DNA from 3 places in the Buttiauxella sp. AC142 genome. Region 3 is predicted to be linked to each of the others. Evidence: predicted binding sites of a transcription regulator. Region 3 holds the regulator's gene; each other region holds the start of a gene.
The links. Region 3 encodes sigma-54, which starts transcription at its own class of promoters, with help from an activator protein. Its sites were predicted from a motif close to GTTGGCACANNTTTCGCTNT; they were not measured.

Region 1 (4,250 bases), 3.1 Mb from region 3:
CAGTTCGACGCCCATCTGGTTCAGTCGCTGCTGCAAACGGCTACTGACTTCCGCAGGTATCAGCGAGGCGAGCAGGTTGGAGGCGTTATCCAGCAAAATAACCTGCTTCCCGGCGCGGCAAAAATCCATCGCCAGCTCTGTGCCAATCAAACCGCCGCCCAGAATCATCACGCGCTTCGCCTCGCGTAATGACGATTCGCAGGCCAGATATTCTTGTTGGCTATTGAGCGTGAGCATCAGCTCTTTGCCTTCAATCGGCGGGAGCAGGGCGCTCGAGCCGGTTGCCAGCACCAGTTTGTCGTACGGCCATTGCTGGTCGCCACATTTTACCAGGCGCTCGCGAGTATTAATTTCGGACACCCAACTGTTGGCATTGAGCGTTAAATTAAACTGCTCGGCAAACTCCCCGGCACGCTGCCGGGTGAGGTCGTCTGCACGTTGATTCAGACTGATGACATGGCTGAGATCGGGTTTGTTGTACTCGTCCATGCTGTCGGCGGCAATCATGCGGACAGGGATCTGCGCGTCATGCTTACGGATATTTTTGACCAGTTGACGGGCTGCAAAGCCCGAACCGACGATCACAATGCCATGTTTCATTTTGCCTCCGTTGCCAGCACATCAAAGACGTCTTTCCCCAATGAACATTCCGGACACAGGAAGCTATCTGGTACATCGGCCCACGGCGTTCCCGGTGCTACATCCTGCATCGGTTCCCCGGTTTGCGGACAGTAAATCCACTGGCAGACACTGCACTGCATTCGTGGGCCTGAATCAGCGCAGGTAGTCGCTTCAACCACGCTTTCCTGCGGTACGGAAGCGGGGGCAGAAACAAGCGGAGTTAATGCCCACTGACGGGCGATTTCGCGGCCATGCTCACGGCAGATTTCCAGCGCATCAATATCCGGACGCCATTTCGCTTTCAAACTGAGCGACATTTCAAAACCGGCATCCTGCAAACGGGTGGAAAGACGGTCTACCGCGCCGCCGCTCCAGCCGTGGGAGCCGAAGGCGCTGCCACGTTTATTACGAAAACGCAGCCCGGTCATCTCTTCTACCAGACCGGCAATTTTTGGCATCATTACGTTATTCATCGTGGATGTTCCGGCCAGCACGCCTTTGGAGCGGAACACGTTTGTCAGAACTTCATTTTTATCATGTCGGGCGACATTGAAAATTTTCACCGCCACGCGTGGGTCTACTTCCGTAATGCCTTGCGCAATCGCATCCGCCATCATGCGAGTGTTGTTGGACATGGTGTCGTAGAAAATCGTGATGCGATCTTCCTGATAATCCGCTGCCCACTTCAAATACAGCTCCACAATTTGTGTTGGGTTGTCGCGCCACACCACGCCATGGGATGTCGCAATCATATCCACCGGCAAATTGAAGCCGAGGATTTCAGTGATTTTCGGCGTCACCAGGCGGCTGAACGGGGTAAGAATGTTGGCGTAATAACGTTGGCATTGTTCGAACAATTCACCCTGATCAACTTCATCGTTAAACAGATGTTCATCACAGTAATGCTGACCAAAGGCATCGTTACTGAACAGCACTGCATCGCCCGTCATGTAGGTCATCATGCTGTCTGGCCAGTGCAACATGGGGGTTTCAACGAAGATGAGTTGTTTGCCGTTGCCGATATGCAGACTGTCACCGGTTTTTACCACATTGAAATTCCATTCAGGATGATGGTGATGCCCGTTGATAGAGTCCACGCCGTTGGCAGTACAGTAAATTGGCGTGTTCGGTATCCGCGACATCAGCTCAGTCAGTGCGCCTGCGTGGTCTTCTTCCGCATGGTTAATGATGATGAAATCAAGCGTATTCAGGTCAATTTCAGCCGCCAGATTTTGCACAAACTCACGGCTGAACTTGTGGTCAACGGTATCAATCAGCACGGTTTTTTCTTCACGAATCAGGTAGCTGTTATAGCTGCTGCCTTTCAGTGTTTTATATTCGGTGCCATGAAAATCACGCACTTCCCAGTCACGTTGACCTACCCATTGGATGTTGTTTTTAACCTGAATCGCCATTGAAAATACCCTCAAAAATAATTAAAAAATGATGCTCGTATTTGATGTATTACAATCGGCGTGCCAACTTTTTAATTGTTTGATTTTTATTGTTATTTATGAAAATACTTAAAATTTTGTTGTCATAAAGACAGTGCTTGAAATTGTCTTTATGACAATGGTTTTGTCATTTTGACCATTACGCGGTAACGTTAATCTTTCCCAATCTGGAGCCGCTAATGAGCCTGTCTATTACTTCCCTTGCCAATATCGCCATCGACCTGCAAAGCGGCATTTCTCACCAGGATCGTTTTGCCCGTTTGATTCGCACTTTGCGCCAGCTTTTAGGCGGGGATGCCACGGCATTATTGCGTTACGAAGCGCGGCAGTTTCGCCCGCTGGCGATTGATGGACTGGCGCAGGATGTGCTCGGCCGGCGTTTTGATTTGGACGCACATCCGCGCCTTGAGGCGATTGCTCGCGCGGGTGATGTGGTGCGTTTTCCGGCGGATAGCGAATTACCTGACCCTTACGATGGGCTGATTCCCGACCATACAGATTTAAAAGTGCATGCTTGCCTGGGGCTGCCGCTGTTTGCCGATCAAAATTTGATTGGTGCGTTAACGGTTGACGGTATGGACCCGCTGCAATTCGACCATTTCAGTGATGAAGAGTTACGGTTAATTAGCGTGCTCGCTGCGGGAGCACTGAATAACGCATTGCTGATGGAACAACTTGAAAATCAAACGCCTGCTGCGACGAGCGCCCCCATCAGCACGAAAAGCAGAAGCGCTGAAATGGTTGGTTTATCTACGGGAATGTTGCAACTCAAGAAAGAGATCGAAATCGTTGCTGGCTCTGATTTGAATGTGCTGATCACCGGGGAAACTGGCGTTGGGAAAGAGCTGGTGGCGCGTGCTATTCACAGTGGCTCGGCGCGTGCGGCGAATCCACTGGTGTATCTCAACTGTGCGGCACTGCCGGAAAGCGTGGCGGAAAGTGAATTATTCGGCCATGTAAAAGGGGCGTTTACCGGAGCCATTCATCATCGAACCGGCAAGTTTGAAATGGCAGACAACGGCACGCTGTTCCTGGATGAAATCGGCGAGTTGCCATTAACGCTTCAGGCGAAATTGCTGCGGGTTTTACAATATGGCGATATTCAGCGCGTGGGCGATGACAGCAGCCAAAGAGTGAACGTGCGAGTGTTGGCGGCGACCAATCGTGACCTTAAACAGCATGTTCTGGCAGGAGCGTTTCGGGCCGATTTATTCCACCGTTTGAGCGTGTTTCCGCTGCATGTGCCGCCACTGCGCGAGCGTGGCGATGATATCACTTTGCTGGCAGGGTTTTTCTGCGAGCAAAGCCGCGTGAAAATGGGACTCAAGCAGGTGGCTTTGAGCGATGCTGCCCGTAATCTGCTCCGCCGATATGACTGGCCGGGGAATATTCGCGAACTGGAACATGCGCTTTATCGAGCCACGGTACTGGCGCGTTCAGGTAAGCCGGACGGTGAAATTTGGTTGCAACCGCAGCATTTCCAGTTAGCCGATAGTGAACCCAAATCCGTGAGTAAGCCTGCTGTTTCAGCGCCGCTGGTGGATAATTTGCGCACCGCAACGGATGATTTCCAGCGTCAGATTATTATCAGCACTCTGGCGTCCTGCGCGGGGAATTGGGCGGCATGCGCCCGCCAGTTACAGTTGGACGTGGCGAATTTACACCGGCTGGCTAAACGCCTGTGGGTTAAATAACCGGCTTATTTCGCCACTTTGGCGCGATAACTCTCAACCCATTGGATAAATTCATCTTTTGCCAGGGCTTTACTGAACAGCCAGCCCTGGCCGTACTGCACGCCTTGTTCGCGTAACCAGGTGGCCTGGCGCGGGGTTTCAATCCCTTCGGCTACCATCAAAATACCCAATGCATTGGCCATTTCAATAATATGCGGTGTGACGTTTTTATATTCGAGGGCATCAACAAATGACTTGTCGATTTTAAGAATATCGACGTCAAGATCTTGCAAGTAACTCAGGCTTGAGTATCCCGTCCCGAAATCATCAATGTAGATGGCGTGTCCGGCTTGACGATATTGCGCAACGATCGGCGCAGTTATTTTGGGATCAGCAAAACCACGCTCGGTAATTTCAAATGCGATTTGTCCCGGCTTGACAGAATACCGAACCAAATAAGGCTGAATAACCTCCAGAATATGCAGGCTACGAATATCGCGTA
Region 2 (4,250 bases), 3.1 Mb from region 3:
TGCTCTTCTGGCACGCGCAGGCCGACAGTCAGGTCAGCAACCTTGAAGCCGATGAAGGCGACTACCGCAGACCACAGAATCGTCACACCGATACTTTCCAACTGCACCAGAACTTGATGGCCCATGGTCACGCCTTCTGCGTAGCCCACACCGCCAAGGGATGGAGAGGCGAAGATACCGGTCATGATGCAGCCAACAATACCGCACACGCCGTGGACACCGAACACATCGCAAGGGTCATCAACACGCAGCCATTTCTTCAGCAGCGTCACGCCCCACAAGCCCGCCAGACCCGCCACGATACCGATAATCAGTGCGCCTCCGACGCCAACATAACCACACGCTGGGGTGATACCGACCAGGCCTGCAATGGCACCGGAACACGCGCCCAACAGAGAAGGTTTGCCACGCAATGCCCACTCGCCGAAGACCCAGCCCAGCACCGCAGCCGCTGTTGCAACAACCGTGTTCACGAACGCCAGGGCTGCGATTTCGTTTGCAGCACTGGCTGAACCGGCGTTGAAACCGAACCAACCGAAGTACAGGATTGCCGTACCGGTAAACACCATCGGCAAGTTGTGCGGTTTGAAGGCTTCTTTACCGTAACCCACACGTTTGCCAATCAGGTAAGCGCCCACCAGGCCTGCAACCGCGGCGTTGATGTGAACCACTGTACCGCCTGCGAAGTCCATCGCGCCGTGCGTTGCCAGTAAACCGCCGCCCCACACCATGTGTGCGATTGGCAGGTAAGACAGCGTCAGCCAAATCACCACAAAGATAAGCACCGCAGAGAAACGAATACGTTCAGCCAGCGCACCGACAATCAGTCCAACGGTGATACAGGCGAAAGAGCCCTGGAACGCAACGTGAATATACTGGTAGAAAGAACCGGTCAGCGCGGTGAGCTGGATGTTTTTGAGCATCACCCAGTCGAAGTTACCGAAGAAACTTCCGCCCGTGCCGAAGGTTAATGAGTAGCCGTAAACCACCCACAGCACACAAACCAGTGCAAATGTGACCGTAATTTGCGTCAGCATCGACAGCACGTTTTTGGAACGAATCAGGCCGCCGTAAAACAGCGCCAACCCAGGAATTGTCATAAACAGCACCAATGCGGTGCTAATCATCATAAAGGCGTTGTCTGCTTTATCGGCCACAGCGGGTGCCGCCAGAGCGATTGATGGCGCAAGTGCCAGGGCTACAACGCCTAAGATAGAGGCTAATTTCTTCATTTTTCCATCCCTTTCACGAGTGGCTAAGACGATTACAGTGCGGCTTCGTCGGCTTCGCCGGTACGAATGCGGATGACGCGTTGCAGTTCGGCAACGAAAATTTTTCCATCGCCAATTTTGCCGGTGTAGGCAGCTTTGCTAATAACATCAATTACTTCATCGAGCTGATCGTCGGCAATTGCTACATCAATTTTCACTTTAGGCAGGAAATTGACGCTGTATTCAGCACCGCGGTACAACTCAGCGTGACCTTTCTGGCGACCAAAGCCTTTCACTTCGGTGACAGTCAGCCCTTGAATACCGATTGAAGACAGCGCTTCACGCACATCTTCGAGTTTGAACGGTTTAATCACCACGGTAACTAGCTTCATAGATCCTCTCCAGTGAGAATTGGCAAACGACACGATTTAGATAAAGCAAAGGTCATGCCAAAATTGAAAAACAGTTTTTTCAGCGCGTTGAGCTGCGCCAGATGGGGATTTTAAGGAGAGAAATAACGATGACTGGGATTAAGAAAGTTCTTAGGAAATAAAAACGCACCATTTAAGTGCATGGTGCGTTTCAGTTCTGCACCAACGGCGATAACCATTGGTTTTATGCGTGATTTTGGTGCATCACGCAGTGGCGGGTTCTTCGCGCGTAGCGGCGGCTAATTCTTCGCCAGCCAGTTGCAGCTGGTACATTTGCCAGTATCGCCCTTGCGCAGCCAGTAATTCACGGTGTGTGCCGCGCTCAACAGCCTGCCCACGATGCAGCACCATAATGGTATCGGCATCGGTTATCGTCGATAAACGGTGCGCAATCACCACTAGTGTGGTGTGTTCGCGGACAACCGCCAGCGCCTGTTGAATAGCCTGCTCGGTGCCGGAGTCAATATTAGCTGTGGCTTCATCGAGGATCAGGATCTGCGGTGCATCCACCAGCACTCGCGCCAGCGCCAGTAACTGCTTTTGGCCAACGGACAAATTATTGCCCTGCTCACCCAGACGCGTGTGAATGCCTTCGCTCATGGTGCGCGCCAGTTCCGCAAGCTGCACGGTTTCAAGTGCCTGCCAGACTGCCGCTTCGCTGATGTCGCGCCCAAGCGTGACGTTTGCAAAGAATGAGTCCGCCAGCACCACCGGATCTTGTTGCACCATTGCCACACCCTGGCGCAAAACGCTGTGGCTTAAGGTATCGAGTGGGCGGCCATCAAGACGAACTTCGCCTTTTGTCAGCGGGTAATAGCCCATCAATAAGTTGGCGAGAGTACTTTTCCCGCTTCCGGTGTGCCCGACGAGCGCCACAAAACTACGCGCTGGAACATCCAGATTAATGTCCTGCAATACCAGGCGATCGCCACGGTATGAAAACGACACGTTATCCACTTCGATGCGACCACTTTCCAGCGGGCGATTGTCGTTGCCGTAATCCTGACGCTTGCCGTCCATTAACTCAAACACACGCTCACCAGCAACCACCGCCTGTTGCAGCATGGATTGTTGGGTGGTGAGTTCGATTAACGGTTCGTTAAGACGCCCCAGATAGTTGATAAAGGCATACAGCACGCCAACTTCAATCGTGCCGACAGAAGTAAAACCGAACAGCATCAGCAGGCCGCAAAGAACCATCGCGGAGAAAAGACTCAGCAACGGGCGCAGTAAAAAGCCATCGAGGCGCAGGGTTTGCATCCGTGCCAGATAATGTGAGCGGCTGGCGGCATTCATGCGCTCGCCAAAACGCGCCTGCTGGCGGAATTGCTGGATAACGCTCATGCCGGAGATGACTTCGTTAAAGCCATCGTTGATATCAGCCAGATAGCTGCGCACGCGGCGCACAATTGGCGTGCTGTAGCGCTGATAAATAAACATCACGATAATCACTGCTGGGAAGATAGTGATAGCCACCGTCGCCATGCGCCAGTCGAGAGTGAACATCGCCACCAGCATCGCGCCAATCAGCGCTGCACTGCGCAAAACAGTCGCAACGACGGTGACGTACAAATCACGGATCACTTCAGTATCGTTGGTAACGCGAGAGATCAACTGCCCAACCGGCTGAGTATCAAAGGTGCTGAGCGGCTGGCGCAGTGCGGCATCCATTACGTCGGTACGCAGCTTTTGCACCACGCCCACAGCGGCCTGGTTAAATAACAGTGCCTGCCAGTAATGCAGACCCGCGGCTGAAATAGATAAAAATAAATACGCCGTGGCCAGCCCGGCCACTGCCGCAATCGGCAGGCGATGTTCAGACACCATGTTGTCGATGAAGTAACTCACCAGAATGGGGCCTGTCACTTCGGCTGCTGCGGCAATCCACAACATAACCACAGCCCCCGCAAGCGGTTTACGCCAAGGAGAGCCATAAGCCAGCAGGCGTTTTATGGTTGGCCACTGCTTGATTGCCTTACGCATTGGCGGGTTCCTCATCGGCCGTATTTTCTGACGCATCATCCAGCGCCGCTTCGAGCTGTTGATAACGATACATGTCGCGATACCAACCCGGCATTCCCACCAGCGCATCGTGATTCCCGCGCTGCACGATATGCCCGTACTGCATCACCAGAATTTCCGAGGCTTCGGTCAGCGCCGACAAACGATGTGCGCTGATGATCACCGTGCGGTTTTCACCCCACTGGCGCAAATTGTGCAGGATTTGGTGTTCGGTACGCCCATCGACCGCCGAAAGGGCATCGTCAAGAATCAAAATTTCCGCATCGAGTAATAACGCCCGCGCAATAGAGATACGCTGTTTCTGGCCGCCAGAGAGCATCACACCGCGCTCGCCAACTTCCGTTTCGTAACCTTGCGGCAGACGCAGAATATCGTCATGCACGCTGGCAAGCCTGGCGACGTGTTCAATTTCTTCCTGCGTCGCGCCCGGTTTGCCAAGCGCAATATTGCTGGCAACGGTATCGGAGAACAGGAACGGCGTTTGGTTCACAACGGCCAGACGGCTGCGCCAGGAATCAAGCTTCATCTGTGGCAATGCAATGCCGTGGAAGCAAATTTCGCCCTGATCGATATCAAAATGGCGCTG
Region 3 (4,250 bases):
CTACAGTCCTGAAGGGGCTTTAAATTACCGACTGGTTGCTGAGCACGTTGAATATTTTTCCGAAACCGCCGTTTCGTGGTTCACCAATCCGGTGATGACGCAATACGACGAAAACAAAGTCGCCACCTGGTCATTACGAGCAGATCGCGCCAAACTTACTAACGATCGGATGCTGTATCTGTATGGGAATGTGGTGCTTACAGCTCTGACGCCAGATTCGCAGCTACGCAAAATTACCACGGATAATGCGCAGGTTAATTTAGTCACTCAGGATGTTGCCTCTGATGACCAGGTAACCTTGTACGGAACCAGCTTTAACTCCACCGGCCTCAAAATGCGTGGTAATTTACGCAGCAAAAATGCCGAGCTGATTGAAAAGGTTAGAACATCTTATGAAATCCAGAATAAACAAACTCAGCCGTAATTTAGTACTGACCAGTACGCTTTTAGCCGCCAGTTTTTCGGCATTTGCGCTGACCGGTGATACCGATCAGCCGATTCACATTGAATCTGACCAACAGTCGCTGGATATGCAAGGCAACGTCGTCACCTTCACCGGCAATGTGGTTGTGACGCAAGGTAGTATCAAGATTAATGCCGATAAAGTCGTTGTCACACGCCCCGGCGGCGAGCAAGGTAAAGAAGTGATTGATGGCTACGGTAATCCAGCCACTTTCTATCAGATGCAAGATAGCGGCAAACCCGTTAGCGGCCACTCATCGACTATGCACTATGAGCTGCAAAACGATTTTGTCGTGCTGACCGGCAATGCCTATCTGGAGCAGGTCGATAGCAATATTAAAGGCGACAAAATTACTTACCTCGTTAAAGAGCAGAAAATGCAGGCCTTTAGCGAAAAAGGTAAACGTGTTACGACCGTTCTGGTTCCTTCTCAGTTGCAGAAAAAAGACGGCAAGGCTCCGGCACCCGCCCCTGCGCAGAAAAAGAGTAACTAATTCGTTATGGCTACTTTAATTGCAAAAAATCTCGCTAAAGCCTACAAAGGCCGCCGCGTTGTAGAAGACGTTAGTCTGACCGTTAAATCAGGTGAGATTGTCGGTTTGCTCGGCCCTAACGGTGCAGGGAAAACCACCACTTTTTATATGGTGGTCGGTATTGTTCCGCGTGATGCGGGCAACATTATTATTGATGATGAAGACATCAGCCTGCTGCCGCTTCATGCACGTGCACGACGTGGTATTGGGTACTTGCCTCAAGAAGCGTCTATTTTCCGCCGTTTAAGCGTGTTCGATAACTTAATGGCCGTGCTGCAAATCCGTGATGATCTTTCTACCGAGCAGCGTGAAGACCGCGCCAATGAGCTAATGGAAGAGTTCCACATTGAGCATTTGCGTAATAGCCTCGGGCAATCTTTGTCCGGTGGTGAGCGTCGCCGTGTTGAAATTGCTCGCGCATTGGCTGCAAATCCAAAATTTATTCTTTTGGATGAACCTTTTGCAGGTGTTGACCCAATTTCCGTTATCGACATCAAGCGAATCATCGAGCATTTACGCGACAGCGGGCTTGGGGTGCTGATAACTGACCATAACGTACGCGAAACGTTAGCCGTATGTGAACGCGCTTACATCGTAAGCCAGGGCCATTTAATCGCCCACGGCACGCCAGCTGAGATCCTGGAAGACGAGCATGTTAAACGCGTGTATCTGGGCGAAGAGTTCAGACTCTGATAGGGTAGGAATAATTAACGATTACACCTGAGGAAGTTCGCTCTGAATATGAAGCAAGGTTTGCAATTACGGCTCAGCCAACAACTTGCTATGACGCCACAGTTACAGCAGGCAATTCGTCTGTTGCAGCTGTCGACGTTAGAATTACAGCAGGAACTTCAGCAAGCACTGGAAAGTAACCCGCTGCTTGAGCAAACCGATCTGCATGAAGAAATTGAAACTCAGGAAGTTCGTGAAAATGAAGCGTTAGATACTCGTGAGGCACTCGAACAAAAAGAGATGCCCGACGAGTTACCGTTGGATACCAGCTGGGACGAAATTTACACCGCAGGTACGCCATCGGGAACCGGAACTGACTATATAGACGACGAGTTACCGGTTTATCAGGGAGAAACTACCCAGTCACTCCAGGATTACCTGATGTGGCAGGTCGATCTCACCCCGTTTTCTGATACCGACACCGCGATTGCAACGTCTATTGTTGATGCCGTTGACGAAATGGGCTATCTGACCGTTTCGCTGGATGAAATTCTCGAAAGCATGGGCGATGAAGAAATCACCCTCGACGAAGTGGAAGCGGTGCTCAAACGCGTGCAACGCTTCGATCCTGTCGGCGTCGCCGCACGCGACCTTCGTGATTGCCTCCTGATACAGCTTTCACAATTCGCGCGAGAAACACCCTGGCTAACCGAAGCTCGCCTGATTGTCAGCGAACATCTCGACTTGCTCGCCAACCATGATTTCCGCAGCCTGATGCGCGTCACGCGTCTGAAAGAAGAAGTGCTGAAAGAGGCGATGTGCCTGATTCAGTCGCTTGATCCGCGTCCGGGCCAGTCCATTCAGACCAGCGAACCAGAGTATGTAATCCCTGATGTGTTGGTCAAAAAAACTCAGGGCCGCTGGACGGTAGAACTCAACGCCGACAGCATCCCACGTCTAAAAATAAATCAACAGTACGCTGCTATGGGCACCAATGCCCGCAATGACAGCGACTCACAATTTATTCGCAGTAACCTGCAAGAAGCGAAGTGGCTGATCAAAAGCCTTGAAAGCCGCAATGATACCTTGCTGCGGGTTAGCCGCTGCATCGTTGAACAGCAGCAAGGCTTTTTTGAGTTCGGTGCAGAGCATATGAAACCGATGGTTCTTGCTGATATCGCCCAAGTGGTCGAAATGCACGAATCCACCATTTCCCGCGTGACCACGCAAAAGTATTTGCACAGTCCGCGAGGCATTTTTGAATTGAAGTATTTCTTCTCAAGTCATGTCAATACCGAGGGCGGTGGTGAAGCCTCGTCCACGGCTATTCGGGCTTTGGTGAAGAAGTTAATTGCTGCGGAAAACCCTGCGAAACCGCTGAGTGATAGCAAGTTAACGACTATGCTATCGGATCAGGGGATCATGGTGGCACGCCGCACTGTTGCGAAGTACCGAGAGTCTTTATCCATACCACCGTCAAACCAGCGTAAACAACTGGTGTGACTTAACCGATAAGGAAGACACTATGCAGCTCAACATTACAGGACAAAACGTCGAAATCACTGACGCACTGCGCGATTTTGTGAGCACGAAGTTTGCCAAACTGGAGCAGTACTTCGATAGGATTAACCAAGTCTATATTGTGTTAAAAGTGGAAAAAGTCACGCATATTGCCGACGCAACACTTCATATCAATGGTGGTGAAATACATGCCAGCGCTGAAGGGCAGGATATGTATGCGGCGATTGACGGTCTGATTGATAAACTGGCGCGCCAGCTAACCAAACATAAAGATAAACTAAAACAACACTGATAATCCAGGCAACGGTTTTGGCATTCACGGCTCGTTACGGAAGTAACGGGCCGTTGCCACAACAGAGTGCTTAGGTGAACTTATGATGAACAACGATTCTGCTCTACAACTTAGTAATGTCCTGAACAAAGAATGTACCCGTAGCAATGTACATTGCCAAAGTAAGAAGCGTGCGCTGGAAATTATCAGTGAACTCGCGGCGAAACAGCTCGGTCTGCCACCTCAAGTCGTTTTTGAGGCGGTACTGACGCGTGAGCGAATGGGTAGTACCGGTATCGGCAATGGTATCGCCATTCCTCACGGAAAACTGGAAGAAGATACCACCCGCGCCGTAGGGGTGTTTATTAAACTGGAAACCCCTATCGCGTTTGATGCTATTGATAATCAGCCGGTCGACCTGATGTTTGCGCTACTTGTTCCGGCCGATCAGACAAAAACACATTTGCACACTTTGTCTTTGGTAGCAAAACGTCTCGCGGACAAAACGATTTGCCGACGCCTGCGTTCAGCGCAGAGCGATGAAGAGCTTTATCAGATCATTACCGAAACCGAACATGGTAGTGAAAGTGAATAATCTGGCTGCGGTCATGTGCGTGCCACAGCAAGAGAAGTTGGGGGAGTGATAAAATGGTGCTGATGATTGTCAGCGGCCGCTCTGGTTCAGGGAAGTCTGTAGCCTTGCGTGCACTAGAAGATATGGGATTCTACTGTGTAGATAACCTGCCAGTGGTGCTGTTGCCTGATCTTGCCAAAACTCTCGCAGAGCGACA

Region 1: norV (anaerobic nitric oxide reductase flavorubredoxin) is a predicted target of sigma-54. The motif match lies at 2,085-2,104, and genes of this name have one in related genera.
Region 2: glnK (P-II family nitrogen regulator) is a predicted target of sigma-54. The motif match lies at 1,646-1,665, and genes of this name have one in related genera.

What each region holds. Positions count from the first base shown of each region.
Region 1 is NZ_CEEDCH010000001.1:887,394-891,643, forward strand. Features, by position in the region: gene norW (NADH:flavorubredoxin reductase NorW) at 1-600, opposite strand, end outside; gene norV (anaerobic nitric oxide reductase flavorubredoxin) at 597-2,036, opposite strand; gene norR (nitric oxide reductase transcriptional regulator NorR) at 2,255-3,769, shown strand; gene AC0IWZ_RS04050 (EAL domain-containing protein) at 3,775-4,250, opposite strand, start outside.
Region 2 is NZ_CEEDCH010000001.1:873,602-877,851, reverse strand. Features, by position in the region: gene amtB (ammonium transporter AmtB) at 1-1,232, opposite strand, end outside; gene glnK (P-II family nitrogen regulator) at 1,265-1,603, opposite strand; gene AC0IWZ_RS03970 (SmdB family multidrug efflux ABC transporter permease/ATP-binding protein) at 1,847-3,625, opposite strand; gene AC0IWZ_RS03965 (SmdA family multidrug ABC transporter permease/ATP-binding protein) at 3,618-4,250, opposite strand, start outside.
Region 3 is NZ_CEEDCH010000001.1:4,010,639-4,014,888, forward strand. Features, by position in the region: gene lptC (LPS export ABC transporter periplasmic protein LptC) at 1-424, shown strand, start outside; gene lptA (lipopolysaccharide ABC transporter substrate-binding protein LptA) at 393-956, shown strand; gene lptB (LPS export ABC transporter ATP-binding protein) at 963-1,688, shown strand; gene rpoN (RNA polymerase factor sigma-54) at 1,737-3,170, shown strand; gene hpf (ribosome hibernation promoting factor) at 3,193-3,480, shown strand; gene ptsN (PTS IIA-like nitrogen regulatory protein PtsN) at 3,563-4,054, shown strand; gene rapZ (RNase adapter RapZ) at 4,108-4,250, shown strand, end outside.